4 regions of the Staphylococcus warneri genome follow, and region 4 is predicted to be linked to each of the others. Evidence: riboswitches for the same ligand, from Rfam matches in the RefSeq annotation. Region 4 holds a riboswitch; each other region holds the start of a gene.
The links. Region 4 has a riboswitch for S-adenosylmethionine ahead of EL082_RS09260 (methionine ABC transporter ATP-binding protein). Riboswitches for the same ligand answer to the same signal wherever they lie in the genome.
Positions count from the first base shown of each region.

Region 1 (7,612 bases), 540 kb from region 4:
TACGTCGCTCTGCATCGCTCAAAATCGTATCTAATTCTAACTCATCATTGTATCCGTCATTGGCGATACTATCTGCAGTCTGAATCAGTTTACGTTTAAGTGCATGTTTAAATACGATATCAGTATAATATTGAACGTTTCTTGTTGTAGGGACATTGGTAGATAATTCTGCAAGATATTGCGGGCCACCCGCTTCACTCAAGCTTCCTTCAGTCGTTAATTGATCCATTAACGTCACTACATCAATTTCTTTATTATCTTCATTTAAGTGCATCATCGCACGGAAAATATGTTGATGGGCGCCTCTATAAAATGACTCAGGAAGTAACACTTCCTGAGTTGTATTAATTAATTCCGGATCAATAATAATGGCACCTAAGACAGATTGTTCGGCTTCATTGCTATGTGGCATTTGATTTTGCTCGTACATACTATCCATTATTGATTACACCTCTATTTTCAATCCATCTTTATTGTTCTACTGTATGCACACGAATAGTACCTTCAACTTCTTTATCTAATTTAACAGGTACGTTTGTATAACCTAGTGTGTGGATACCTTGTGGTAAATCCATTTTACGTTTATCTAATTTAATGTCATGTTGATCTTTAAGGGCTTGGGCAATTTGTTTCGTACTTACTGAACCAAATAATTTACCGCCTTCACCTGTTTTAGCAGATACTTCAACTTCGATGTTAGCTAATTTTTCTTTTAATGCTTTTGCATCATCAATTTCTTGTTGTCTGTCTGCTTCAGCACGTTTATTTTGTTGTTCTAATTGTTTTAAGTTACCAGGTGTTGCTTCTACAGCATAATTATTTTTTAATAAGAAGTTATTTGCATAACCTACTGGTACGTCTTTAACTTCGCCTTTTTTACCTTTACCTTTAACATCTTGTGTGAAAATTACTTTCATGCGTCTTCACTCCTACTCATTTGTTCTGTTATTGCTTGTTGTAATTGTACAATGGCATCTTCGACTGAGACACCTTTTAATTGTGTCGCTGCATTCGTCAAGTGACCCCCGCCACCAAGGGCTTCCATTGTTAATTGAACATTAACTGAGCCTAATGAACGGGCTGAGATACCGACTAGGTTATCTTCACGTTTGGCAACGACATATGAAGCTTCTATACCTTCTAAACTTAACAACTCATCGGCTGCTTGTGCAACTGTAACAGGATGATAAATTTTATCGTCTGAGCCATGTGCAATCGCAACACCGTTATCTTGTACTTCGACTGTTCTAATTAATTCAGAACGGTTAATGTACGTATCCAAATCATCTTTTAAGAAGTGTTGTGTAAGAATAGTATCGGCACCATGTGCTCGTAAATAACTTGCGGCATCGAACGTTCTTGAACCCGTACGTAATGTGAAGTTTCTTGTATCAACAATAATACCTGCATACATAACAGTAGATTCAAGACGTGTTAAACGCTGTTCAGTTGGTTGATATTCTAGCAACTCTGTGACAAGTTCTGCTGTTGAACTTGCATAAGGTTCCATATAAACCAGTAATGGATTGGAGATAAAGCTTTCACCACGTCTATGGTGGTCAATCACTACCTTACGATTTGCTTTATTTAAGACATTTTCATCTAGAACCATTTCTGGTTTATGCGTATCAACGACAACAACCGTTGTTTTCGATGTCATCATATCCCATGCATCGTCTGATGTAATAAATCGTTCTTTAAGTTCTGGTTTCTTATCAATTTCATCCATGACACGACGCAATGTTGGATCGATATCAGATTCATTTAAGACAACATATGCTTCTAGATTATTCATTAATGCGAATCTAGACACACCAATGGCTGCACCAATGGCATCTAAGTCAGGTCGTTTATGTCCCATCACGATGACTTTATCGCCTTCAGTTAAGATATCTTTTAATGCGTGTGAGATAACACGCGCTCTTACACGTGTACGTTTTTCCATCGGGTCAGTCTTACCACCATAGAAGCGTACGTTGCCGTTCATGTTTTTAATTGCAACTTGGTCGCCACCACGACCTAGCGCTAAGTCTAGACCTGATTGCGATAATTCACCTAAGTCGATAAGATTCTCAGTACCTTCACCGACACCAATACTTAATGTCAATTGTGCTCGGTAACCAACACTTTTCTCACGTAATTGACTTAAAATGTTGAAATTTGAATCTTCGATTTCTGCTAAAATCTTTTGATTTAAATAGGCTACGAATTGGTCTGAATTATAACGTTTGAAATAAATATTATATTCTGATGCCCAACGACTAATTACACGTGTAACCATTGAGTTAATTTCAGAACGCTGTGTATCGTTCATGTTTTGCGTGATTTCATCGTAGTTATCTAAGAATAATGTTGCAATAATGGGTTTTGAATCTTCATATAGTTGGTTCGTTTGTACTTCATCTGTAATATCGAAGAAGTATAAGCAATGTTCATTGCTTGAATAACGTACTCTATAATGATAATTTTCATGTTCAATTTCTACTTCTTGAACTTTCTCCAATTGCTTTAAGATATTAGGAAATATTTCGTTTACCGATTCTGAAATAACATTAGTTGTTAAATGTTCAGACATAAATTGGTTAACCCATTCAATATGGTCGTTCTCATCTAACACAATCATCCCGATCGGTAAGTGTTTAATCGCCTTATTACTACTTGTTGTAATATGACCACTTAAACCATCCACATAACTGTCCATTTTCATAAAAGCTTGTCTTAGCAAGAATCCACTAGCAATAATCATTACTAGTAGTATACCTGCAGCTATACCTGCCACGATTTGGTTAAATATAAACCAAACGATGACTAATGCTATAGCAGTCAGTACCATTATGATAAATGGTATGAGCAAAGCTTTTTTAGTGGATTGACGGTTCATTCTTCCACCTCTCATCACTTTTTATTATTATTGTTCATTAGTTGTTTTAAATTGATACATAAATCGATGACACCTAATAACCCTACAATATGAGTCATTGGTGTTAATAATGTCCCTATAACCATTAATATGATAGTTACTACATTCGGTAGTCGCTTCGCTTTTCCGAAGAAATGTATCACGCTCATCCCTTGAATGTACATCACTAATGATAACACAACTTCAAAGTTTAATACGATACTCTGGAACGTACTTGGTTGGGTTGCAAACATGACACAAAGTAAATCAATAATATAGATTGTTAATAGCGTACGATTCATTTGCCAAGCGAATAGTGGTTTGAATATTGGCGTAGCTACTTTGAATTTGCGCAAGATTGGAAATGTTATGATCAGATTAATTAAAACGAAAAGAAAAACGATAATAATGAGATAACTAGGGAGTTGGACCGTCATTTGGCGGATACTTTCTTCAAGCATCTGTCTGTAATCAGCATCTGCTCCACTTGTTAATAACATGTTATGAACGGTTTCTTTAACTGGGTTAACTAATGCGGCTGCTCTTGGGATTTTTTCAAATACTTGTAATAACATGAATCCTATCAATGTCATTAAACTTAGAGATACCGTTGTTACATATAAAATTCTTTCTTTTGTTGCTCTTTCCTTAAGTAATTGTCCAATGATTAAACTCGTTAAAATCACTAAAACCATCATACTTAAGACGAATGTATTACCTAATAATGTTGTAATTATAACTGTTACTAAGGCACTAATTCCAAATGACTGAATAGATTTGTTCCATAATACGACACCTGGGATTGTTGCAAATAAACATAAAATTAAGCCGAGAATAGGTAATACATGTGTTACTAAAGCGACTATCACTAGTGCTAATGTGCCTATCATAGTTGCTTTAGGTTGTATTTTTGAAAACACACACGCCACTCCCATACTTTTTTTGACTATAATTACCATTTTAACCTCTTTGAAAAAAATAAACAATAAAGTACTACTGGTATTTATGTCGGTCAATTCCAGCAGTACTTTAGAGTGAAATACAACTTATTTTATGATTATAAAAATAGTCATTATCGTCGAATATGTTTCGCATTTAAAAAGTGATATAAATTAGGTGCCCAATCTTCAAAGTTAAGTAAGAAACCATCGTGCCCCACATTATCTGGTACAAAAAAGTGTCGATGATATTTAAAACGTTGTCCTGCCGCTAATACTTGATCATCTGGATATAACAAATCATCTATGAATCCCATCGTTAATACCTTTGTGTCTAATGATTTAAACACCTCATCAACATCATCTCTGCCTCTATCAATATTATGACTATCTAAGACGTCCAGCAGTGTTAAATAACATGATAAATCAAAGGATTCTTTGAACTTGTTCCCTTGATGTTGTTGATAACTAACTACCTCTTCAGGTGTGAAGCGTTGATCATAACTTTTAGAAGATCGATAGGTTAAAAATCCTAATTGTCGAGCAATACTTAAACCTTCTTTACCTCCGATATGAATCGCTTGTCTAGCAATCTCATTAAAGGCACAACTGTACGATGAGGTTTTATCTGTAGCAGCAAGTATAACCGCTTTATCTACTTGGAATCGTCGATTATAAAGTAATTCTAGTGCTTGCATACCACCTAAACTCCCACCGATTAAAATATCTATTTTATTAAACCCTAGTGCTTCTATCCCCTTCTCAAGTGCACGTACGATATCTCTTAATGTTAAATGATCTGGAAAATGTGGATCATTATGCTTTGAACTTGAACCAAATGGACTCCCTATGACGTTGAATGTTAAAAATTGATAATCATTGATAGGCATATAACCACCATCAATAATTTCACGCCACCAACCTGGATGTTCATCTGTACCATATGTAAGATGATTGCCAGTTAATGCATGGCAAACTAATGCTAATGGTTGTCCAGGATAACCTACATGTTCATATTTTAATTTTAAGTTTTGTATCGTTTCTCCAGACTCTGTCGTGAATTGGCCTAATTCTAATGTATCAACTGTATAATTCGACATATATGAATCCATCCTCCTTTAAATAAAAAAGCTTCTTACTCTATGAGAAGTAAGAAGCGGTTCAGTACTTATCATTCGAGTGCTCGTTGGTTTTAGCACCGTACTCGTATTCTTTATAGCCGGTTGCTGAAGCGTCTATGGGCCAAGTCCCTCAACTTCTCTGAATAAGATTTTATGATTAAGTTTTGAATAAATACATTAATTATCTAAATTTTCTAACTACTTAAATTTTAACTAACTCTATCACGAAATTCAATATGTAGACCTTGATTTCTATAGAAAGAATCTCAATAGAGCGATAAATGCAATACCGCCTAAAATGGTCCAAGTTAGACTTCTCGTATATATGGCTAATAATACAGTTGGTATTAATGCAATAATGAATGGCACATTGAGTGTATAGCCTACACTACCTTCATGTTGTTGAATAATACCGTCCAAGACAAGTGCTGTAAAAAGTGTGATAGGTATAAAGGATAACCATTGAATAAAAACATCTGGTAGATTTACTCGTGAAATCATCATAAATGGAATCACTCTGACTAAAATCGTAACAATACCACATAGAATAATAATGATTAACATATGTTGATCTGTCATCATCTGTCCATCACCACCCCTAATGTAGATGCGACAACCGCAGATATTATAATCGCTACATACGAGGGCATAACAAAGCTTAACGTTAACATCATCACAATGACACATAGAATAAGCACAAGATAGATGTTGATCTTAGACTTTTTAACAGATTCAAATTGAGCAATTCCTAAAAATACAAACATAGCTGTAATCGCAAAATCTAATCCTAACATCTCTGGATTCGAAATATATTTGCCAAATACAGCACCAACTACACAAGAAAAGGTCCAAAACAAATATGCTGTGATGTTTAAACCATGCAACCAACGATCGTTAATTGGCTCACCTTTTAAATAAGGCGTGATGGCTACACCAAACGTTTCATCGGTTACTAAAGAACCAAGTCCAATTCGATTCCATAAACCATAAGACTTAAAATTGGGTGCTAAAGTCATACTTAATAAAAACATACGTGAATTAACAATAAATGTTGTTAACACTATCGCTGTTATGGGTGTTCCAGCTATGACTAACGCACATATAATAAATTGCGCCGCACCAGCATAAATAATCAAACAAAGTAATATAATTTCTAATAAACTAAACTTTTGAGATGCAGCAACGATGCCAAATGAAATACCAACACCTGCATACCCTAATAATGTTGGAATGCATTCTTTAACACCTTGTCTAAATGTGAGATGGGTCATCTTGTCTCCCCCTTTCTAGTTACAAACGCATTTACGTTTAAATAATAAACTCAAGTCTAATATACAATGATGAAAACGGCAATCACTTTAGACGTCGGTGTGTGTGATGTCAGACAAACCTCACTTTTAAAATGCCGTCATCACAACATTTTAAATATGACAGAATTTTCTATAAATAGTTAGATTACCCACACTATTTTGCGTCTGAATTTTACTTAATGTCCCTCCCCTACCCTCTTACTTTAGGTTATTGGCATAAAAAAAATACGCGGCAATGATGGCTCTTCATTACCGCGCATTGTGTAGCTAGTCATTCGCTAACAATCTAAATTATTTAGTTGGCTTTTGAATATGAGTTTTACCACCCATGAATGGTACTAAGGCTTCAGGGATAGTTACAGTACCATCTTCATTTTGGTAGTTCTCAACAATTGCTGCGAATGTACGACCTACAGCTAAACCACTACCGTTTAACGTATGCGCTAATTCAGGTTTAGCTGCATTATCACGTTTGAAACGGATATTGGCACGTCGTGCTTGGAAGTCAGTACAGTTTGAACATGAACTGATTTCTTTGTAGTCGTTATAGCTAGGTAACCATACTTCTAAGTCGTATGTTTTACTAGCACTGAAACCAATGTCTCCAGTACATAAGATAACACGACGATATGGTAATCCTAATTCTTCTAAGATTGCTTCAGCGTTTGTAGTCATTTCTTCTAAAGCATCCCAAGAATCTTCAGGTTTTTCAAAGCGTACCATTTCAACTTTGTCGAATTGGTGTAAACGAATTAAACCTCTTGTATCTCTACCAGCTGAACCCGCTTCACTACGGAAACATGCAGATTGTCCAGTGAATTTTTCAGGTAAGACACCTGGTTGGATGATTTCATCACGATAGAAGTTTGTTAAAGGTACTTCAGCAGTTGGAATTGTATATAGTCCTTCTTTTTCTACTTTAAATAAATCTTCTTCGAATTTAGGTAATTGACCAGTACCATACATTGTATCAGCGTTAACTAATTGAGGTACCATCATTTCAGTGTAACCATGTTGTGTTGTATGTTTAGTAATCATGTAGTTCATTAATGCACGTTCTAATTGTGCACCGTCTCTAGTTAGATAAACGAAACGTGCACCAGAAATTTTAGCGGCACGATCGAAGTCAGCCATTTTAAGATCTTCTACGATATCCCAGTGTGCTTTCGCTTCGAAATCAAATTCACGTGGTGTACCCCATTTTTTAACTTCGATATTTTCTTCATCTGAAGCACCTTGTGGTACATCATCATTGATAAGGTTTGGAATACGACATAGAATATCTGACATTTTATTATCAATTTCATTTAATTGTGTATCATATTCTTTAATGTCATCACCTAA
Region 1 is NZ_LR134269.1:12,543-20,154, reverse strand. Features, by position in the region: gene dnaB (replicative DNA helicase) at 1-439, opposite strand, end outside; gene rplI (50S ribosomal protein L9) at 471-917, opposite strand; gene EL082_RS00070 (DHH family phosphoesterase) at 914-2,881, opposite strand; gene EL082_RS00065 (YybS family protein) at 2,896-3,834, opposite strand; gene metX (homoserine O-acetyltransferase MetX) at 3,972-4,937, opposite strand; SAM riboswitch class I at 5,003-5,108, opposite strand; gene EL082_RS00055 (AzlD domain-containing protein) at 5,211-5,540, opposite strand; gene EL082_RS00050 (AzlC family ABC transporter permease) at 5,537-6,229, opposite strand; gene serS (serine--tRNA ligase) at 6,560-7,612, opposite strand, start outside.
Region 1: linked by a shared signal. The riboswitch ahead of metX (homoserine O-acetyltransferase MetX) and the one ahead of EL082_RS09260 (methionine ABC transporter ATP-binding protein) in region 4 are both predicted to bind S-adenosylmethionine.

Region 2 (7,612 bases), 920 kb from region 4:
CTTAAACTTAATCTGAACACATGAGTTAATACTCATGTGTAAGTCATTCTAATTTCTTTAAGAAAAAGAATGACTTTACAGTCAACTACTGCCTAAATATGAATGTAACTTGAAATATATATTTATGTCCCAGCCTGTTTTACTTTTATTTATTGAAAGCACCTTTGTCAGAAATGTGTTCGACTTCAGGGCCGAATTTTTTGAAGTTATCTTCAAATCTTTGGATAAGATCATTTGCTTGTGCTTTATATTTTTCAGCGTCGCTCCAAGCATTGATAGGATTTAAGATTGTTTTTGGTACATCTTTAATTTCAACTGGAATATTTAAACCAAATGTTGAGTCTTTTGTAAACTCTGCATCTTTTAATTTCCCTGAGATAGCTTGGTTAACCATTTGACGCGTATAGTGTAAACTAATTCTTCTACCAACACCATATTTACCGCCAGTCCATCCAGTGTTAACTAAATAAACATCAACATCATGTTTATCAATTAATTCTCCTAAAAGATCTGCATAAACTGTAGGATGAAGTGGTAAGAAAGGTGCGCCGAAACAAGTAGAGAATGATGGTTCAGGTTCTGTTACACCACGTTCTGTACCTGCTAATTTAGACGTGAAACCACTTAAGAAATGATACATTGCTTGATCTTTATTTAATTTTGAAATTGGAGGAATCACTCCAAATGCATCTGCAGTTAAAAAGATAATCGTATTAGGATGTGCTGCTTTTGAAGGTAATACAATATTATCAATATGATGAATAGGATAAGCTGCTCTTGTATTTTCAGTGAATTTATTATCATCGAAATCAACAGTACCGTCTTCTTTAACGACTGTGTTTTCTAAGATAGTGCCGTATTCAATAGCATCATAAATTTGTGGCTCTTTTTCTTTTGAAAGATTGATTGCTTTTGCATAACAACCACCTTCAATGTTGAACACGCCATTTTTATTCCAACCATGTTCATCGTCACCGATTAATTTTCTTTCAGGATCAGCTGACAACGTTGTTTTACCTGTACCTGATAAACCAAAGAATAGTGCTACATCGCCTTTTTCTCCCACGTTAGCAGAGCAATGCATACTCATAATATCTTGCATAGGTAATAGGTAATTCATTACTGAAAAGATACCTTTTTTCATTTCCCCAGCATATTCTGTACCACCGATTAAAATCACTTTATGTTTAAATGACACAATGACAAACGTTTCAGTCTTCGTGCCATCAACTTCAGGATCAGCTTTGAAATGTGGTGCAGATACAATTGTAAAGTTAGGTTTGATTGATTTTGCTTCTTCTTTAGATTCAGGACGAATGAACATGTTATGTGCAAATAAATTATGCCATGCTAATTCGTTAATGACAGTTAATTTCAAACGTGAATCTTTATCACTACCTGCGTAACCATTAAAAACATATAATTCGTCTTTCTTGCCTAAGTAGTCTAATACTTTATTGTAAAGCTTTAAAAATGTTTCTTCATCGATAGGTTGATTGACGTCTCCCCAATCTACATTATCTCTATATGAAGGTTCAGTAACGATAAACTTATCCTTAGGTGAGCGGCCAGTGTATTTACCAGTGCTAGCATTAATAGCACCTAATTCAGTAAGTTCACCTTCATTATTATCTAATATTTTATTGTAAAGTTGAGTTGTTGATAGTTGAAACTTTGTTGATGGTTTTTCTAATAATTGTTTAATTTTAGTCGTTTCAGAGTATGTATCAATCGACATACTTAATCCCTCCAGATAGTTATAATGTAAGCCTTTACATTTCAATAGTATAACATATCAATTTAATTAATCCACCGTAAATTATTACTAAAATAACTTAAATCATAAATTGACATTAATTCTCTTATTAGGTAGTATTAATTTTAACGGATTCTCTTATCCTGAGTGGTGGAGGGACATGGACCCAATGAAACCCAGCAACCTCTTTTTACATATAAAAAGAAAGGTGCCAAACCGTTTGCAGACGTATAATGTCTGAACGATAAGAGCGAATGGACGTATAAGAGCCTTCACTCTATCTAGGTAGTAGTAGAAGGCTCTTTTATTTAGCTCAAATAAAAGAGAATTATCGTAATATATTTTAAAAGGAGCAAAACATGACTAACAATAAACGATTATTTACTTCAGAATCAGTAACTGAAGGACATCCAGATAAAATTGCTGATCAGGTATCTGATGCAATCTTAGACGAAATTCTTAAAGACGACCCTAATGCACGTGTGGCTTGTGAGACTACAGTGACAACTGGAATGGCATTAATTTCAGGTGAAATATCAACGACGACATATGTTGATATTCCGAAAGTTGTAAGAGAGACCATTAAAGAAATTGGTTATACACGTGCTAAATATGGTTACGATTCACAAACGATGGCCGTTTTAACTGCCATTGATGAACAATCACCAGATATCGCTCAAGGTGTTGATACAGCATTAGAATACCGTGATGATATTTCTGAAGAAGAAATTGAAGCAACTGGTGCAGGTGACCAAGGATTAATGTTTGGTTATGCTACAAACGAAACAGATACTTATATGCCGTTACCTATTTTCTTATCTCATCAATTAGCGAAACGTCTATCAGATGTACGTAAAGATGACATTATAGACTATTTACGTCCGGATGGTAAGGTTCAGGTCACTGTAGAATATGATGAAAATGATAAACCTAAACGTATTGATACTATTGTTGTGTCAACGCAACACGCTGAAGATAAATCTTTAGAAGAAATTCAAGAGGATATTAAAAAACATGTTATTTATCCAACTGTTCCAGAATCATTAATGGATGATAAGACAAAATTCTATATTAATCCTACAGGACGTTTTGTAATCGGTGGACCACAAGGGGATGCTGGATTAACAGGACGTAAAATTATCGTGGATACGTATGGTGGTTATGCACGCCATGGTGGTGGTTGCTTCAGTGGTAAGGATCCAACTAAAGTAGACCGTTCTGCTGCTTATGCTGCTAGATATGTAGCGAAGAATATTGTTGCTGCAGAATTAGCTGAACAATGTGAAGTCCAACTTGCATACGCAATAGGTGTAGCTGAACCAGTATCAATAGCTATAGATACCTTCGGAACAGGTAAAGTAACAGAGGCTGAATTAGTTGAAGCGGTTAGAGCAAACTTTGATTTAAGACCAGCTGGTATCATTAAAATGTTGGATTTAAAACAACCTATTTATAAACAAACCGCTGCATATGGTCATTTCGGACGTACTGACGTATTATTACCATGGGAAAAATTAGATAAAGTCAACGTTTTAAAAGATACGATTAACAAAGTTTAAACGAAATAACTTATGGGATGTTTGAAATATAATAAGATAAATTGCGACTAAATGTCGAAAATGTCATCATTATGTTTTATAATTAGTTGTATTGATCATATAAAAGGAGCGTTGATGTGATGAGTTTATCTTCACCTATTGGTATAGGGTTAATTGTTGCAGTAGTCATTGCATTTATCTTTTTTGTACTATTTTTAATTGCTTTAAATAGTAAGAAAAAGATTAAGCAACAAACAGAAGAAGAATACCAACAAAAAGAACAAAGTATAAAGGCATCTCATGAAGAAGCTTTAGAAAAAGAACGTATTGAGAATAAAAAGGCAGTTACGAAACAAAAAGAAGATTATGAAGCTACAGTAAATAGTAAAGAAAGAGAAATTGATGCATTAAAGCTATTCTCTAAAAACCATAGTGAATATGTAACTGATATGCGATTAATTGGTATTCGTGAGCGTTTAGTCAATGAAAAACGTATTCGTCCTGAAGATATGCATATCATGGCTAATATTTTCCTACCAACAAATGAATTAAATAAAATTGAAAGAATTAGTCATCTCGTTCTTACTCGTACTGGTTTATATATTATTGACTCTCAATTACTAAAAGGTCATGTATATAATGGGATTAGCGGTGCTCAGTTTTCTGAGTTACCAACTATGGAACAAGTATTTAATACGTTGGAATTAGATCAATCAACACCACAAACATTAGTACTTGATCAAAATAATGATCAAAAATCATTATCATTTATAAACTATTCAGACGAAATTCAACAAATACAGAATGTAGCAGGTGACTTACAAAGTAAATTAAATACAAAGTATACACCAACGTCTATTCTTTACTTTAATCCTAAAAATGATGGGGATGTTACTATTTCGAACTATGCTCAAAATAGTAATGTCAAAGTATTAGTTGGACCAGAACAACTTGATGAATTCTTTAACAAATTTGTATTCCATGGACGTATTCAATATAATGTCGACGATTTACAACAAATCATGGAACAAATTGAATCCTTTAATTAAATTTCAACTAAGCTAGTAGAGGTTTTAACTCTACTAGCTTTTTTAGTTTTGAGCACAGAAATTGAATTTTATATGACTTACGTTTAATCTAAGTTTGATTTACTTTCATAGGGTATAGAAATAATGAAATTGTATTTAAGGAGTGGGAATGTATGGACAATATTAAATTTTATAATGGACACACGATGCCGAAAGTTGGTCTAGGTACATTTAGAGTAGAAAATAATGATGATTGTACAAAAGCTGTTAAATACGCAATTGAAAATGGATATAGAAGTATCGATACAGCAAAGGTATATGGTAATGAAGAAAAAGTAGGCCAAGGTATTAAAGAAGGACTTGAATCCACTGGTTTAAAACGTGAGGATTTATTTATTACTTCAAAATTATGGTTAGAAGATTTTGGTAGAGAAAATGTTGAACAAGCTTATGAAAATAGTTTGAAAAGATTAGACTTAGATTATCTAGATTTATATTTAATGCATTGGCCAGGTACGAATGAAGCACTAATGATAGATACATGGCAAGGTATGGAAGATTTATATAAACAAGAGCGTGTTAAAAACATTGGAGTGAGTAACTTTAATGTAGATCATTTTGAAGCATTATTGGCTCAAGTATCTATTAAACCAGTCATCAATCAAGTTGAATTCCACCCATACTTAACTCAAAAAGAGTTAAGACAATATTTAGATGTTCAAAATATCGTGATGGAATCTTGGTCACCATTAATGAATGCTCAAATATTGGATGATGAAATAGTTAATCAGGTAGCACAAGAAGTTGGGCAAACGCCAGCACAAGTGATTATTAGATGGAACTATCAACATCAAGTAGTAACAATCCCTAAATCTGTGACACCACACCGTATAGATGAAAATCTAAATATATTAGATTTTGAATTGAATGATGACCAAATGAAAAAATTAGATGACCTTAATCAAAATAAAAGAATTGGACCTGATCCATCAGAATTTAATGGCCAATAAAAAAGACAAAACCACGTCCTCAAATTGAAAGGGGGGACGTGGTTTTAATATATCATCAACTATTGAAATAAATGATAAGCCCAATAACAACTTAAAAATGCGCCTACAAATTGCAAGAGTGTATAAATAATAAAAGGTATAGGCTTAAATTTAGGTGATACCATGCCTACAAGTTCATTAGATAAGGTTGAAAATGTTGTTAATCCGCCTAAAATACCTGTGATGAAGAATGAATTTATCCAATTGATGTGCAGTGATAATCCAGATACGGTGCCAATTAACACACATCCCATAATATTAACTATCAATGTACCCACAGGTAATTTGGTAATAAATTGATTGAAGTAATTTGATATTATCGCACGGATCATCGCACCGATGCCGCCACCAAGCATAACTAATATCATTGTCTTTATCATAACTGCTCACCTAATTTCTTACCTAGTAAACATAAAAGAATGCAAAGGATGTAACTTATCAAAGCATAAATGATTAATAACGCCCATTGTTGCTGATTATACATTTGAACGAGTTCGAATTGAAATGTAGAAAATGTAGTCAATGCACCCATGAATCCAGTAGTGACGGCTTTTTTTAATAAAGGATTGTTGTTAAATAGCTTAATTGTTAAAGCCGACAAAAATCCCATAAAAAAGCCACCTATTAAATTGGCGCTTAATGTGCCTATAGGTATGTCATGTCCATGATTAAAGAAAGAAAACAGATATCTCAATAATGCACCAAAGGCACCACCGATAAAAATATAAAAATATTGCATTTTCAAAAGTCCTTTCAATTTAATCTGTTTTAAAATATAAAATCATATATCTTGAGTTAGTTGAATGTCATATATAAAACTAAATCAACCAATTCTCATAGAAAAGGTTGATTTGAATAAATCCACACTACGTTATCCATTAAAAAAGGAAACCATAGGTATGTAATGAGGATAAAATATGAATGATAATTACGATGAAAATAAGAATAGGTAAAAACTTACTGGCAATTCTTATCCAATCTTGCTTTTCACGCGCGTGTTTGATAGATTTATCTGCAAATATCACTGAAGCAATCAATATAATGACATTGATCACACTACATGCAATGACCAGTTTAACGAATGAACCTAAAACACTATTCAATAAAGGATTATTTGTATTAAAGAAAAAGCTTATCGCTAATAATATTAATGTAATATAAAAGTAGATTTTTGATTTTGACATGCGCATCCTCCTAGATGGTTATCATTACAATATACTACCATTTTTTAGGATATGAGAATAGTATAAATTAATATAAAAAATGCGTTGAAAATCGAAATCCTATGATATAGGCAAATAATTCGCTTACATTTCAAAAGCATGTTATAAATTATTTATAAATAATTAATGAAGTTATGTTAAATTAAAGCATTTACATACTTAAATATAGTAATCAATAACATTAAATCAATGTTATCGATTAAGGAGGAATTCATTATGAGACAATTAAACGTAGAAGTATTTGCTGACGGTGCAGATATCGAAGAAATGAAAGCAGCATACAAAAACAAACAGGTTGATGGATTTACAACTAATCCTAGTTTAATGGCAAAAGCTGGCGTAACAGATTATAAAGCATTTGCTGAAGAAGCAGTGAGAGAAATTCCGGATGCTTCAATTTCATTTGAAGTATTCGCAGATGATTTAGAAACAATGGAAAAAGAAGCTGAAATCTTAAAACAATATGGTGATAATGTATTTGTTAAAATTCCTATTGTTACAACTGATGGTACGTCTACCATTCCATTAATTAAAGCTTTATCAGCTAAACAAGTAAGACTGAATGTAACTGCTGTTTATACGATTGAACAAGTTAAACAAATTACTGAAGCTGTAACTGAAGGGGTACCAACATATGTATCTGTATTTGCTGGTCGTATCGCCGACACTGGTGTAGATCCATTACCATTGATGAAGGAAGCTGTCGAAATTACACATAGTAAAAAAGGCGTTAAATTATTATGGGCTAGTTGCCGTGAATTATTTAATGTAATGCAAGCTGATGAAATTGGTGCTGATATCATTACATGTCCTGCAGATGTTGTTAAGAAGGTCAATAATAATTTAGGTAGAGATGTCGAAGGACTATCTATTGATACAGTCAAAGGCTTTGCTAAAGATATTCAAAGTTCAGGGTTATCTATTTTATAAATAATCATAAAATGATAGAAGATGAAGAATGAGTCAAAATAGTAGCCAATCGCACGTACATATTTTCAACTTTTATTTTAAGTAAACA
Region 2 is NZ_LR134269.1:977,585-985,196, forward strand. Features, by position in the region: gene pckA (phosphoenolpyruvate carboxykinase (ATP)) at 146-1,738, opposite strand; SAM riboswitch class I at 1,892-2,007, shown strand; gene metK (methionine adenosyltransferase) at 2,116-3,315, shown strand; gene EL082_RS04925 (NERD domain-containing protein) at 3,435-4,343, shown strand; gene EL082_RS04930 (aldo/keto reductase) at 4,496-5,332, shown strand; gene EL082_RS04935 (fluoride efflux transporter FluC) at 5,392-5,748, opposite strand; gene crcB (fluoride efflux transporter CrcB) at 5,748-6,110, opposite strand; gene EL082_RS04945 (hypothetical protein) at 6,250-6,555, opposite strand; gene EL082_RS04950 (transaldolase) at 6,811-7,524, shown strand.
Region 2: linked by a shared signal. The riboswitch ahead of metK (methionine adenosyltransferase) and the one ahead of EL082_RS09260 (methionine ABC transporter ATP-binding protein) in region 4 are both predicted to bind S-adenosylmethionine.

Region 3 (7,612 bases), 1.1 Mb from region 4:
GTATCTAGTAATACATTTTATTTAAATGATGGCACTGACTATTCAAGTTTCATTAGTTATCATATTTTCTTTGAAACGCTGCTCAGAAAATATAATGAACGCAAAGAGAAAGGCGACCTCAATTGATGCATTAGCCTATAAAGATAAAAAGCCAGTAAATGAGCTTTCTTAAGTTCATTTACTGGCTTATATAACTTATGTTTAAAACGAATTAGTTATTTTTTTGTTCTTCAATTTCTTCTAACACTGCATTCATTTTATCAAACATAAGTTCAAATCCATGTGCAGTGGAATCATGATATTCTTTCTTTTTCTGTTTGTATTCAAGGTTGGTTAATCTTCTTTCGCGTTCCATATATGATTGATAATAGAAGAACATTTGTGTGCCACCTGATTCACGTTCAAAGAATTCTACTTCTATAATATCCTCATCGTTACTTAAGCCTGGCATACCTATTGTCATTTTAATAAATTCATCCATGACTAATTCTTCGTATGTACCTTCGATAATATTTTGTTTGCCATTTCTACTATCAACGATACGATACTTACCACCTTCTTGGACATCTGCTTCAAATGATTTATTCGTACGTTTCGACGTCATAAACCATTGTTTAAGAATATCTTCTTTCGTCCAAGCTTCATAAATTGTTTCTGGTGAATATTTTAATAAACGTTCAATATCAATTTCTACATATTCATTTTCCACATTATACTTTGCCACTTTCAGTCACCTACTTTCACTCTTAATACTATTTTAACGTATTTGTTCAAACTTCCAAACATTTATACATTAAAAAAGATTGCGCTTCTACACATTTAGTCTAGTTTACCATTAAAACGCTGACTTAAAACATTTTCAATATTTATAATTCTATTTATCAACTAAAAAACCGAGACTAAAAAGTCTCAGTTTTTAATCATATTTATGCTTTATTTTTTAATTTCGGATACCCAATTAAAATAGCAATCAGCCCACATACTCCAAGCATGATTGGATAAATACTATAAGGTACAAGTAAGAATGGTGAGATACCAGCCACTCCTGCAGCTGAAATAACTTGAGGACTATATGGTAATAAGCCTTGGAAACATCCACCAAATATATCTAAAATACTAGCTGATTTACGTGGATCAACATCATATTCATCTGCTATATTTTTAGCTAATGGTCCTGACATAATGATTGAAATAGTATTATTAGCTGTTGCAATATCTGCTACACTAACTAAACTGGCAATACCTATTTCAGCCCCACGTTTAGATTTCACGCGCCCTCTAACTACATTTAACAACCAATCTATACCGCCATTATGTTGAATAAGTCCTACTAAACCACCAATTAATAGGGCAATCATCGCAATATCTTCCATACCTATAATCCCTTTAGATACAGCACTTAGTAATCCTTTCCAACCAAATGAGCCATCAATAAGACCAATGATTCCAGATAAAACTGTTCCACCAATAAGAACGATAATCACATTGACACCAACTAGCGCTAGAATCAACACCAATAGATATGGAATGACTTTAACTAATTGGAAATCATAACTTTTAGAATGATCCATGGAAATACCATTTGTTAGGAAAAATAGTACAACTATAGTTAATATCGCACCTGGTAAAACAATTCTAAAGTTTACTTTAAATTTATCTTTCATCTTCGTATGTTGTGTACGTACAGCCGCTATCGTAGTATCAGAAATCATAGAAAGATTATCTCCAAACATAGCGCCACCAACTACTGTAGCCATAGCTAATGCTGCAGAGACATCTGTTGCTTGCGCAAAGCCAAATCCTACTGGTGCAATAGCTGCTACTGTGCCTACTGATGTTCCCATTGAAATAGAAACAAACATACAAATGATAAATAAACCTACTATAATTAAATTTTCAGGGATGAGAGACAATCCCAAATTTACAGTAGAAGTCACGCCACCCATTTTCTCTGTAGTCGTAGAAAATGCGCCTGCTAAAATAAAGATAAGCATCATTAAAATAATATTTGAATGACCTGCACCTTTAGTAAACACTTCAACTTTAGTGGCAAATTTTTCTTTGCGATTCATCAACAAAGCAACGATTACTGTAATCGTTATCGCAACATTTAACGGCATCGTCGTGAAATCACCCGAGATGATACCTACACCTAAAAATAACAACATAAATAATAATAACGGAAATAACGCCCAAGCATTACCCTTTTTAGTTTCTTTCATCATTAGACCTACTTCCTTACAAAAAATACCTCTTTTCCTTATGATAAAGAAAAGAGGTCCATCTACAACGATTATCCCCTTATCTTCAAACCTAGACAGGTTACTGGAATTGGCACATGATTCAATGTTGCCGAAGCTTCATAGGGCCAGTCCCTCCACTTCTCTTGATAAGTGATTCATATTTAACGTTTACGTTACAAGATAATTCCTATGACGTCAATCATAAATTATAACTTCGTCGTAAAATATTTTTCATAAATAATTAATGCAACAGCAACTACGAATAACATTGCAATAGCTATACCAAAGACGATCCACCATTTTAAATAAAGTGATACAATCATTAAAATAATAGAAATGATCGTCATACTAATCATCAGTATTTTAAATTGTCGTTCACGTTGTTGAGAGATCACTTTATAATCTCGATGATTTTTCCTTTGTGTATCATCATCAATTTGTAATTTAGTTTCTATATAAAAAACAAACGCCATAGTTACCATTAGGATTAAGAAACCAATCCATACATGGGATTGTGATATTAGCACTATTCCGGCATAACCTAAATACAAACACCCCGCAATAATACCTAATAACCGGTCGATTGTTTGATTAATCCATATGATATTATTTTTAATATTTTTATTAACAAAATACAGATTTTTTAATGCATTGGTTAAAGCAAATAAAAGTATTAAAATGATTAAAAACCATTGATTTTTAGTAAATAACGAAAATATAACTATAGCGATTATACCTATTATGAACGGAGCAACCCTTATAAACCTATCTTTCACCATGTCATAACCTCCTTTAGATATAAGATTTAATTTGCATGTCCTCGTATAAAATGCCAATCCCTTAAATATATAGGGTATTTTTTAATTAAATTTCATTCTTCAAAAAGGTTAATAATTTTATATTTTTATTTTACATTAAACATATTTTTATTCCAAATTCATAATAAAATTGGATATAGTTATCATATAATTTGTCACAAAAAAATAGTCGATAAAGTATTAACACTTTATCGACCAACTTATATTCATTAGTTAATTTGAATACCGCCTGTCACACCGAAGACTTGTCCAGTTGTATAACTTGATTCTTCAGATGCTAATAGGACATATGTTCCTGATAATTCAACAGGTTGTCCTGCACGGCCAAGTGGTGTTTCCTTACCAAATTCAGGAATATTTCGTTGTGGTTGTCCACCAGTAATTTGTAATGGTGACCAAAATGGTCCTGGGGCTACACAATTGACACGAATACCTTTTGCGCCAAGTTCTTCTGATAAACTTTTTGTTAATGAGATAATTGCAGCTTTCGAAGCGGCATAATCATGTAAAATAGGACTTGGATTATATCCTTGAACAGATGATGTTGTTGTAATTGATGCACCTGGTTGTAAATATTCTAACGCTTTTTGTACTGTCCAAAATATAGGATATACATTGGTTTCAAATGTCTCTTTAAATGATTGTGTATCAAACCCTTGTATATCGTCATGGTATTGTTGATGTCCAGCTACTAATGTCACATTATCCAGCCCACCAAGTTGTTGATGTGCTTCTTCGACCATGTCATAGTTAAATTGTTCATCACGTATATCACCAGGCAGTAACACTGCTTTTTGTCCCGCTTCTTCAATCACTTGTTTAACTTCTTGTGCGTCTTTGTCTTCACTTGGAAGATAATTAATAGCAACATCTGCGCCTTCTTTAGCATAAGCAATAGCTGCTGCGCGTCCAATGGCAGAATCGCCACCAGTGACTAACATTTTATATCCTTTTAATCGACCGTGTCCGACGTATGATGTCTCACCGCAATCTGGTTCAGGTTTTAATTGGCTTTGCAAGCCTGGAAGTGGCTGCTCTTGTTGTTCATAGTCTGTTGATTTGAATTTATTTCTAGGATCTTGTGCTGACATTTCAAATTCATCTCCTCAATTTGTATATGTTCTCATATACCCAAGGTTATCCAGATGTTAATCATACTATCTTTATACAATTTATGGAGACTATTGATTCAGAAGACGTTTAGTGAGTGTCACAAAATATGTCGGCACTTTTTCTAAAATACGTTCATCAGGATCAAATAAAGGATGATGTAGATCATACTCACTATTAGATCCTATGAATGCAAATACGCCGGGATACGTTTCTGTATAACCAGAAAAGTCTTCACCAATTGTTAATGGTAAATCCATAATTGATACATGATAACCAACATCTTCTGCTACTTCTATCGCTATATCAGTTAATTCATCATCATTAATCACTGTTCCAGGAAGTCGTGTATATCGGCAATCAACTTGTAAATTAAATGTTTGTGCTAAACCATCAGCAATTTCATTCATTCGTTGTTCGATATACGCTCTATGCTCAGGTTTAAATGAACGGACAGTACCTTGTACATAGGCTTGATCCGCAATGACATTCCATGTATTTCCACATGAAATTTCACCAATTGTAACAACGGCATTATCAAATGCAGATAAATTTCTACTAACAATCGTTTGTAAACTATTAATCAGTTGACCTAAAGCCACCGTTGGGTCATTACCTTGTTCTGGTTTAGCAGCATGCGCGCCTTTTCCTTTAATATCAAATTCGAAACGGTCTACTGCAGATGTAATAGGACCTTTTTTAATTGCAAAGTCACCAATGTCCATCGTTGGATAATTATGGAAACCTAAAACTGCTTTTACACCGTCTAATACACCTGTAGCTACTACTTTTTTAGCTCCATGACCTAGCTCTTCTGCCGCTTGGAAAATGATTCTCACTCGACCATTTAGTTCATTCTCTTGGGCTTTCAATTGTGTTGCAACGCCTAATATACTTGCCATATGAATATCATGACCACATGCATGCATGACACCTTGATTGGTTGACGTAAATTCATGTTCGACTTGCTCATTGATAGGTAGCGCATCTATATCAGTTCTAATCGCAATCATTTGGTCCCCTTGTCCTATTTCTGCAACTAATCCTGTATCTAAAGGTAAATCTAAAATTTTTATCTCATGTGCTTCTAAAATACGTTTAAGTCGTTGTGTAGTTTCATATTCTTTCTCTGATATTTCAGGGAATTGGTGAAATGTTCGTCGCCAATTCACATAGTCTGTATAATCAGTCATTGTTATCTCCATCCCTTTCAACCTAAAAACTATTTTTCTATATATAGTAACATAATTGTCAAACTTTTCTAAAAATACACTGATCCTTTTACTATAAACAAAAAACCGTACCGACAATGTCGGCACGGTCATTTCAATGAACACTTTGTCTTAATCTAATGAAAATTCATTATCTACAATTACTCTACCATCTTTAATCACTTTTTGAGCATGGTTGATACCAAAGTGATAAGGAATATATTCATGGTTTGGCGCATTCCAAATAACGATATTAGCTTTGTCGCCTTCATTAATTGTACCTGCGTCTAAATCAATAGCTTTTGCTGCATTAACTGTTACCGCATTCCAAACTTCATTTGGTGATAATTTTAATTTCAATGCGGCAATGGCCATAGCTAATTGTAAGTTATTAGTAACACTGCTACCAGGGTTATAGTCTGTTGCAATAGCGATAGCACCATCATTATCTAGCATACCTCTCGCATCTGCATAATCATTTTTATCTAGATAGAATGTCGTAGCTGGTAATAATACGGCTACTGTGTCACTATTTTTTAATTTTGCTTTACCTTCTGCACTTGAAGCAACAAGGTGATCAGCAGAAATTGCATTTTCGTCAATAGCTAACTCTAGACCACCAAGTGGATCAATTTCATCAGCATGAATTTTAACTTTAAATCCTGCCTCTTTCGCTTTTTGCATATAATGTTTAGATTCTTCAACTGAGAATACACCCGTTTCACAGAAGATATCTGCAAAGTCTGCATATTCTTTTACTTCTGGTAAAAGCTCAATCATCTCATTTAAGAACGCTTCATTAGACTCTGCTTCTTTAGGAACCGCATGTGGTCCTAAGAATGTATGTCTCATATCTAAACCGTATTTCTCTGCTAAACGATTAGACACTCTTAATTGTTTAAGTTCATTTTCTTTATCTAAACCATAACCACTTTTACTTTCAACGCCTAAAACACCATGTTGAATCATTGTTAGTAAATCGTGTTCAGCTTTTTTAAATAAATCTTCTTCACTAATGTCACGTGTGGCTTTAACTGTTGATAAAATACCGCCACCAGATTCTAATATCTCTAAATAAGATTTACCTTGTCGTTTTAATGACATTTCATGTTCTCTTGAGCCACCGAAAACTAAGTGCGTGTGTGCATCAATCAATGATGGTGACACTACTTTACCTGTAGCATCAATCACTTGTTCAGCATCATATTTATCAGTATGTGGTCCTGAATATACAATTTTACCGTCGTTCACAACTACCGTACCATTTTCAATCACATCTAATTGATCAAGTTCCGCACCTTTTAAAGGACGATCAGTTGATTTTGGTAAAATAAGCTCTTTAATGTTTTGAATAATTAAATCGTTCATTATTTATCACCTGCTTCATCAATCATTGGAATTTTGATGCCTTTATCTTTAGCCGTTTGAATGGCGATGTCATAACCGGCATCAACATGTCTTACTACTCCCATACCCGGATCTGTAGTTAATACACGTCCTAATCGACGATCTGCACGTTCTGAGCCATCTGCTACAACAACCATACCAGCATGTAATGAATAACCCATACCTACGCCACCGCCATGGTGGAATGAAATCCAAGAACCGCCTGCTGCAGTATTAATTAATGCATTAAGTACAGCCCAGTCACCTACTGCATCACTTCCATCTCGCATACCTTCTGTTTCACGGTTTGGACTTGCTACTGAACCAGAATCTAAATGATCTCGTCCGATAACAATTGGTGCAGAAATTTCACCATCACGCACTAATTTATTAAGTGCTAGTCCCATTTTGGCACGTTCTTCATAGCCTAACCATGCAATTCTTGAAGGTAAACCTTGATAAGAAATTTTCTCTTCTGCTAGATCTAACCAACGAATTAATTTTTCATTATCCGGGAATAATTTTCTCATTTCTTCATCTGCACGTTCAATATCTTTTGGATCACCACTTAATGCTGCAAAGCGGAATGGTCCTTTACCTTCACAGAATAATGGTCTAATATATGCAGGCACAAATCCTGGGAAATCAAATGCATCTTTTACTCCGTTATTATATGCAACTTGACGGATATTGTTACCATAGTCAAATGCAACGGCACCTTGTTTTTGGAATTCAAGCATTAACTCAACATGTTTAGCCATTGAAGCTTGAGATAATTCTACGTATTTTTTTGGATCTTCTTTACGTAGCTTTTTAGCTTCTTCAACTGAATATCCTTGTGGTA
Region 3 is NZ_LR134269.1:584,590-592,201, reverse strand. Features, by position in the region: gene EL082_RS02705 (MurR/RpiR family transcriptional regulator) at 1-126, shown strand, start outside; gene EL082_RS02700 (SRPBCC family protein) at 212-724, opposite strand; gene EL082_RS02695 (Na+/H+ antiporter NhaC family protein) at 927-2,222, opposite strand; SAM riboswitch class I at 2,299-2,396, opposite strand; gene EL082_RS02690 (hypothetical protein) at 2,450-3,022, opposite strand; gene EL082_RS02685 (SDR family oxidoreductase) at 3,271-4,152, opposite strand; gene EL082_RS02680 (amidohydrolase) at 4,243-5,364, opposite strand; gene hutI (imidazolonepropionase) at 5,515-6,750, opposite strand; gene hutU (urocanate hydratase) at 6,750-7,612, opposite strand, start outside.
Region 3: linked by a shared signal. The riboswitch ahead of EL082_RS02695 (Na+/H+ antiporter NhaC family protein) and the one ahead of EL082_RS09260 (methionine ABC transporter ATP-binding protein) in region 4 are both predicted to bind S-adenosylmethionine.

Region 4 (7,612 bases):
TTACATCTTCCAATTCATCACGATTTACAGTATACCATTCATAATCCTTATATTTTTCAACGATAGGGTCTATCCACATATCCATTGCTTTACAATCAGGGCACCAACCTGCTTCGAATTTGACGATAACAGGTTGATCGTTTTGGACAGTGTCGTTAAATTGTTCAGTTGTTTTAATACTTTCCATTTATAAAAGCTCCTTTGAAAAAATTTAGTAAATTTATTATAACGGATGAAAATACTTAAATAAAAAAATAAGCTTAAAAAGTAGAGCGTTTTCTAAAATAACATGATATATTGGATTTAAGAGATAAAGGAGGCAAAGCGATGATTAAATTTTACCAATATGCAAATTGTACAACTTGCAAAAAAGCAGCAAAATTTTTAGATGAATACGGTGTGAGTTATGAACCAATTGATATTGTTCAACATACACCAACGAAAAATGAATTTAAAGAAATTGTTGATAAAACTGGTGTAGACACTAAAAAATTATTTAATACACACGGTGCCAAATATCGTGAATTAGATTTAAAAAATAAATTAGATGATTTATCAGACGAAGAACGTTTTGAATTACTTGCTTCAGATGGCATGTTAGTGAAAAGACCTTTAGCTATATTAGGTGATAAAATCACATTAGGTTTTAAAGAAGAAGAGTATAAAAATACTTGGTTATAATTGGATACCATTTCAAAATATAAAAAGTGAACTTTCATTTTAATAAAGTCATAAAAATACCAATTTACATCTTAAATCCGAATATTTAAAGGTTTAAAATTTTTAGATAATAGTTGATTGATAATTGTGGGTATGGCATCATTAAAATGTACTTAAAATTAGGAGGGGATTTATCGTGGCAGTACCAAACGAATTTAAATACTCTAAAGAACATGAATGGGTTAAAGTTGAAGGAAATGTAGCGACAATTGGTATTACTGAATATGCTCAAAACGAGTTAGGTGATATCGTATTCGTTGAATTACCTGAAACTGATGATGAATTAAACGAAGGCGACACTTTCGGTAGTGTTGAATCTGTAAAAACTGTATCTGAATTATATGCACCAATTACTGGTAAAGTAGTTGAAGTTAATGAAGAATTAGAAGATAGTCCTGAATTTGTAAACGAATCACCATACGAAAAAGCATGGATGGTTAAAGTAGAAATTAGTGACGAAAGCCAAATTGACGAATTATTATCAGCAGAACAATATTCAGAAATGATTGGCGAATAATATTTGCAAACTCCTCGATCTCGTATCAAGGAGTTTTTTTTTAGTGTTTCTTAAATCTTTAGATTTTAGAAACACTTATGCCATTGCGAAAGCAGAGGCGAACCGAAGGAAGAATTTTATAGGCATGCGTACATATAATCTGATGAACTTAGATTTAAAAAGACATTGATGCTATTTGTAAAAAAGATATTAACAGTGTAATGAAATGGTTAATTCATTTTAAGTTTTTGTAGTATATGTTTTATAAATAGCATCTTCGTGGAATTAAATAGTGATAGCTAATTTTCGATTTTTAAAGGGTGAATACTTATGACTATTGTGAATAAAGTAATCATTGTTGAAGGTAAATCTGATAAAAAACGAGTGCAGCAAGTCATTGCAGAACCAGTAAGTATTATTTGTACGCATGGTACTATGAGTATAGATAAGATAGATGATATGATAGAATCACTTTATGGTAAACAAGTTTTCGTCTTAGCTGATTCAGATGACGAAGGGGATCGAATTAGAAAATGGTTCAAACGGTATTTAAGTGAGTCTGAACATATTTTTGTAGATAAAACATTTTGCGAAGTGGCCAATTGTCCTAAAAATTATTTAGCGCATGTACTTACCAAACATGGATTTAATTGCAAAAAAGAGAAATCCCTTATACCTAATTTAAAAACTGAAAGGTTAGTTTTAGTGAATGAGTAAATCAATCGAAATAGACGATGTGACTGAAAACTTTGGTGAAGATAAACATCTCATTTTCGGATATACGCCTACATGCGGTACATGTAAAGTGTCTGAAAGAATGTTGGATATTGCAAATGAAATTTTGAAACTTCCGGTTAAGAAAATTGATATGAACTTTCATCCAAAGTTTAGTGAAACACATCAAATTATGTCAGTACCAGTATTAATGTTAATGAATAAGGATAAAGAAGTAAAAAGATTGTATGCGTTTAGGTCTGTTCCTTATTTGTTAGAAAATTTAAAATAATTATTGACGAATCTCTACCGTGATGGTAGGATTAAATAAAATTAAATCATGCAAACACTCTTATCGAGAGAGGTGGAGGGATGTGCCCTACGAAGCCCGGCAACCGTCTTATATAGAAATGGTGCCAATTCACATAAAGGTAAACTTTAGAAGATGAGAGAAAGATATTTTAAAATGCTTTCTCAAACAGTCTAAAGTTTTGAGGAAGCATTTTTTAATTTGTATTAGTTATAAACAAGGAGGCATTAACGTGATTGAGTTAAAACAAATCGTGAAACGATATCATACGAAAAATAAAGACGTACTCGCTGTAGATCACGTTGATTTAAACATTCAATCCGGTTCCATTTTTGGGGTGATTGGTTTTTCTGGAGCAGGTAAGAGTACCTTAATTAGAATGTTTAATAATTTAGAAGCACCCACTTCTGGAGAAGTTATTATTGATGGAGATAGCATAAGTCAATTATCGAAGTCAGATTTACGTAAGAAGCGCCAAAAAGTAAGTATGATTTTCCAACATTTTAATTTACTATGGTCGAGAACTGTACTTAAAAATATTACATTCCCACTAGAAATTGCAGGATTATCTAGAGGAGAAGCAAAACGTAAGGCAAATGAATTAATAGAACTTGTAGGCTTGAAGGGACGAGAAAATGCTTATCCATCTGAGTTGTCTGGTGGACAGAAACAAAGAGTTGGTATTGCCAGAGCATTAGCCAATGATCCGACAGTATTGCTTTGTGATGAAGCTACAAGTGCACTTGATCCTCAAACTACAGATGAAATTTTAGACTTATTATTAAAAATACGTGAGCAACAAAATTTAACAATCGTGTTAATCACACATGAAATGCAAGTGATTCGCCGAATTTGTGATGAAGTCGCAGTTATGGAAAACGGACGCGTGATAGAACAAGGTCAAGTTAGCCAAGTATTTGAAAATCCACAACACGAAGTAACGAGACGATTTGTAAAAGATGATTTAAATGAGGATTTTGAGGAATCATTAGATGCGTTAGAACCATTAGATAACAATGCTTACATAGTTAGATTGAATTTTAACGGTGAAAATACGACTCAACCAATTGTATCGTACATTACAAAAACGCATCAGATTGACGTTAATATTTTAGAAGCTGACATTAAAAATACAAGAAATGGTACATTAGGATTTTTAGTTATCCATATACCTTTTATAAGTTCTGAAAATTTCGAAGATTTCAAATCTAATCTTAATGAGAAACATGTGAATGTGGAGGTGTTAAGACATGGGTAAGTCAGTTGGAGAAATACTCCAAGAAATGATTACAATGCCGAACGTCCAATGGCCAGAAGTTTGGCAAGCCATTGTTGAAACACTTTATATGACTGTCGTATCAACAATATTTGCTTTTATATTTGGATTGATTTTAGGTGTTTTATTATTTTTATCGGCTAAGAGTCATTCAAAAGTGGCAAGAATATTTTATTCAATCGTTTCATTTATCGTGAACCTATTTAGAGCGATACCGTTCATCATTTTAATCTTGTTATTAATACCATTTACAAGTGTCGTTTTAGGCACAATAAGTGGTCCAACAGGTGCACTACCTGCATTAATCATAGGTGCAGCGCCATTCTATGCTAGATTAGTAGAAATTGCTTTCAAAGAGATAGATAAAGGGGTAATTGAGGCAGCGTGGTCTATGGGTGCTAATACTTGGACTGTAGTAAGAAAAGTATTACTACCTGAAGCAATGCCGGCGTTAGTATCAGGTTTAACAGTAACAGCAATTGCATTAGTGGGATCTACAGCAATTGCCGGAGTTATCGGTGCTGGTGGTTTAGGTAACTTAGCTTACTTAACAGGTTTCACTCGAAATCAAAAAGACGTTATTTTAGTTTCAACAGTTTTCATCTTAATCATTGTATTCATCATCCAATTTATTGGTGACTGGGTTACAAACAAAATTGATAAACGCTAAAGAAAAGGGGACAAATCAATGAAGAAAATTTTAGGTATTTTATTATTATTATCTTTAACTGTAGCATTAGCAGCATGTGGAGGTAAGGATGACGACAAGACAATTAAAGTAGGTGCTTCACCTGCACCTCACGCAGAAATTTTAGAAAAAGCAAAACCATTATTAGAGAAAAAAGGTTATAAATTAGATATTCAAACAATCAACGACTATACAACACCTAACAAATTATTAGATAAAGGTGAATTAGATGCCAACTTCTTCCAACATACACCTTATTTAAAAACTGAAAGTAAAGAAAAAGGATACAAAATTGAATCAGCTGGTGACGTAGAATTAGAACCAATGGCTGTCTACTCTAAAAAGTATAAAAGCTTAAAAGATTTACCTAAAGGTGCAACAGTATACGTTTCTAACAATCCTGCAGAACAAGGTCGTTTCCTTAAATTCTTCGTGGATGAAGGATTAATTAAAATTAAAAAAGGCGTTAAAATTGAAGACGCAAAATTCAGTGACATCACTGAAAACAAAAAAGACATCAAATTTAACAACAAACAATCAGCAGAATTCTTACCAAAAATCTATCAAAAACAAGATGCAGATGCAGTTATCATTAACTCAAATTATGCTATTGATCAAAAATTAAATCCTAAAAAAGACTCAATCGCTTATGAAAAAGCTAAAGATAATCCATATGCTAACTTAATCGCAGTTAAAGATGGACATAAAGACGATAAGAAAATTAAAGAATTAATGAAAGTTTTACGTTCAAAAGAAATTAAAGACTACATTAATAAAAAATATGATGGTGCTGTAGTGCCAGCAGAATAATTATAGAAATAGTAAAATCCTCAAGACAAAAGTGCTTGAGGATTTTTTATATTTATATCATTTGTATAATTTTTTTAATATCTAATAAGCTCATTTAAATAGGTTATAAAGTAACAAAATTAATGAAGCAATAAGTAGAAGTGTAGAAGGTAACATAGCATTATTATCAGGCTTAGTAAATTGATTTTTAATAATTAAAATCAAGGATATGAGTATTAATAATATTGCTACTATATGGACAATTATTGTAAACATTTAACCATCCCTTTTTTATAAGCGTAATATATTTGAAAGGCATTATTTTCATATTAGACCATCAATTAATATTAATTTTTTGAAAATAAATGTTTATATAGTATGAATAGTGGTATAAATTAAGCATAATAACTTACTAAATAAATACTAGGAGGAATTCATCATGGCTGAAGATAAATTCGAACAAGCAAAAGGTAATGTAAAAGAAACTGTAGGTAACGTAACTGATAACGAAAACCTTGAAAAAGAAGGTAAAGAAGATAAAGCTTCTGGTAAAGTAAAAGAAGCAGTAAATAATGTTATCGATAAAGTTAAAGGTAACAAAGAATAATTATTAAATAATCAAAAGGCTCTCATCCACATTAGTGTTTGAGAGCCTTATTTTTATATTTGTTCTTCATTTTTAGCAGTTATTTGTCCTAAGACATAGCTAACAATAAAGCCAACAATTAAAGTGACAATAGAAATGATCCATGTCAAAGCGGATTTAGGTAAGCCTGGATAAACAGCAAATATGGATCCAATAACAAAGCCTATAATTAATGCGAATGTCATGGTTGTATGATGATGTAACAAGTATTGGATTAATTTACTTGACACTAAGAATCCAGTTAGGATACCTAAACCTACTATTAAAAGTATAGGTAAAGCATTGAAATTAAATTTTACTAATTGAGATATAGCATACATTACAGTACCATAAGCACCAAATATAAGTAACATAAATGAACCTGAAATACCTGGTAAGAGCATTGCACTAGAAGCACATATACCTGCAATATAATATTTAATAATAAGACTAGTAGATAAAGATAATGTTTCTCCTGTGTGCTTGTCTCCACCATTAAGTAGGGTCATGATCACCAATATTGCGATGCCAACCAAAACTACAATGTAATGCTTTGCTTTAAAAGTTGCTTTAAAATGTGACACTTTAAGAAGGTAAGGAATAATTCCAATGATTAACCCGGTGAAAAAGAACATTGTTGGAATTTCATGTGTACTAAGCAAATAGTTAAATAGATTGCTTAATATACCGATTGCTAAAAGCATACCTATTATAATAGGTAATAAAAATTTCAAACTAGGCCAAAACCTTCTTGAAAATAAGCCACTAATGGAACTAATAAAACCATCATAAATTCCAAGTAAAAGTGCTATAGTGCCACCACTGACACCAGGTACTAAATCACTTGTACCCATACCAAAACCTTTTAATACATTAATCCATTTAAAGTTTTTCATTAATGTCTCCTTTCTTAACCCTAAAAGGTTAAAGTGTATAATAACATAATTCGTTGGCTTGAGTTAAATAAAACAACTATTTGTCTAAAAAGTGTCTATTGAGAAAGATGCATATTTCGTTATCATTTGAAATAACTAAAAACAATAGATGAAAATCGTTTTTTGAAAAGAATTACTCTAATTTACGGTTTTAAAAAGTTTATATTATCCAGTAAGTACGTTATAATGAACAGGATTGAAAATTCCAAAGGCTTTTTGACTACAGATTAAAATTATTATAAACTAGTTAAGAAAACTTTATATTTTATGGAGGGAATATAAATGTCATCAACATTAGAAATTAAAGACCTACACGTGTCTATTGACGATAAAGAAATTTTAAAAGGTGTTAATTTAACAATTAATACTGGGGAAATTCATGCCATTATGGGACCAAATGGTACTGGTAAATCAACATTATCATCTGCAATTATGGGTCATCCAAGCTATGAAGTAACACAAGGTGAAGTATTACTTGATGGTGTTAACATTTTAGAATTAGAAGTTGATGAAAGAGCTAAAGCAGGATTATTCTTAGCAATGCAATATCCTTCAGAGATAACAGGTGTTACTAACGCTGATTTCATGCGTTCAGCAATCAATGCTAAACGTGAAGAAGGACAAGAAATCAACTTAATGCAATTTATTAAAAAATTAGATAAAGAAATGGATTTCTTAGATATTGACCAAGATATGGCACAACGTTATCTAAATGAAGGTTTCTCAGGCGGAGAGAAAAAACGTAACGAAATCCTACAATTAATGATGTTAGAACCTAAGTTTGCAATTTTAGATGAAATTGACTCAGGTTTAGATATTGATGCGTTAAAAGTAGTATCTAAAGGTATTAATCAAATGCGTGGAGAAGATTTCGGTGCATTAATGATTACTCACTATCAACGTTTATTAAACTATATTACACCTGACAAAGTACATGTTATGTATGGTGGTAAAGTAGTTAAATCTGGAGGACCAGAGTTAGCGAAACGTCTTGAAGAAGAAGGTTACGAATGGGTTAAAGAAGAATTTGGTGCAGCTGAATAATCGATATTGATTCAT
Region 4 is NZ_LR134269.1:1,896,160-1,903,771, reverse strand. Features, by position in the region: gene EL082_RS09285 (thioredoxin family protein) at 1-187, opposite strand, end outside; gene EL082_RS09280 (arsenate reductase family protein) at 328-681, shown strand; gene gcvH (glycine cleavage system protein GcvH) at 857-1,237, shown strand; gene EL082_RS09270 (toprim domain-containing protein) at 1,547-1,933, shown strand; gene EL082_RS09265 (thioredoxin family protein) at 1,926-2,222, shown strand; SAM riboswitch class I at 2,280-2,382, shown strand; gene EL082_RS09260 (methionine ABC transporter ATP-binding protein) at 2,473-3,498, shown strand; gene EL082_RS09255 (methionine ABC transporter permease) at 3,491-4,186, shown strand; gene EL082_RS09250 (MetQ/NlpA family ABC transporter substrate-binding protein) at 4,205-5,014, shown strand; gene EL082_RS09245 (CsbD family protein) at 5,430-5,600, shown strand; gene popT (polyprenyl-phosphate transporter PopT) at 5,654-6,514, opposite strand; gene sufC (Fe-S cluster assembly ATPase SufC) at 6,836-7,597, shown strand.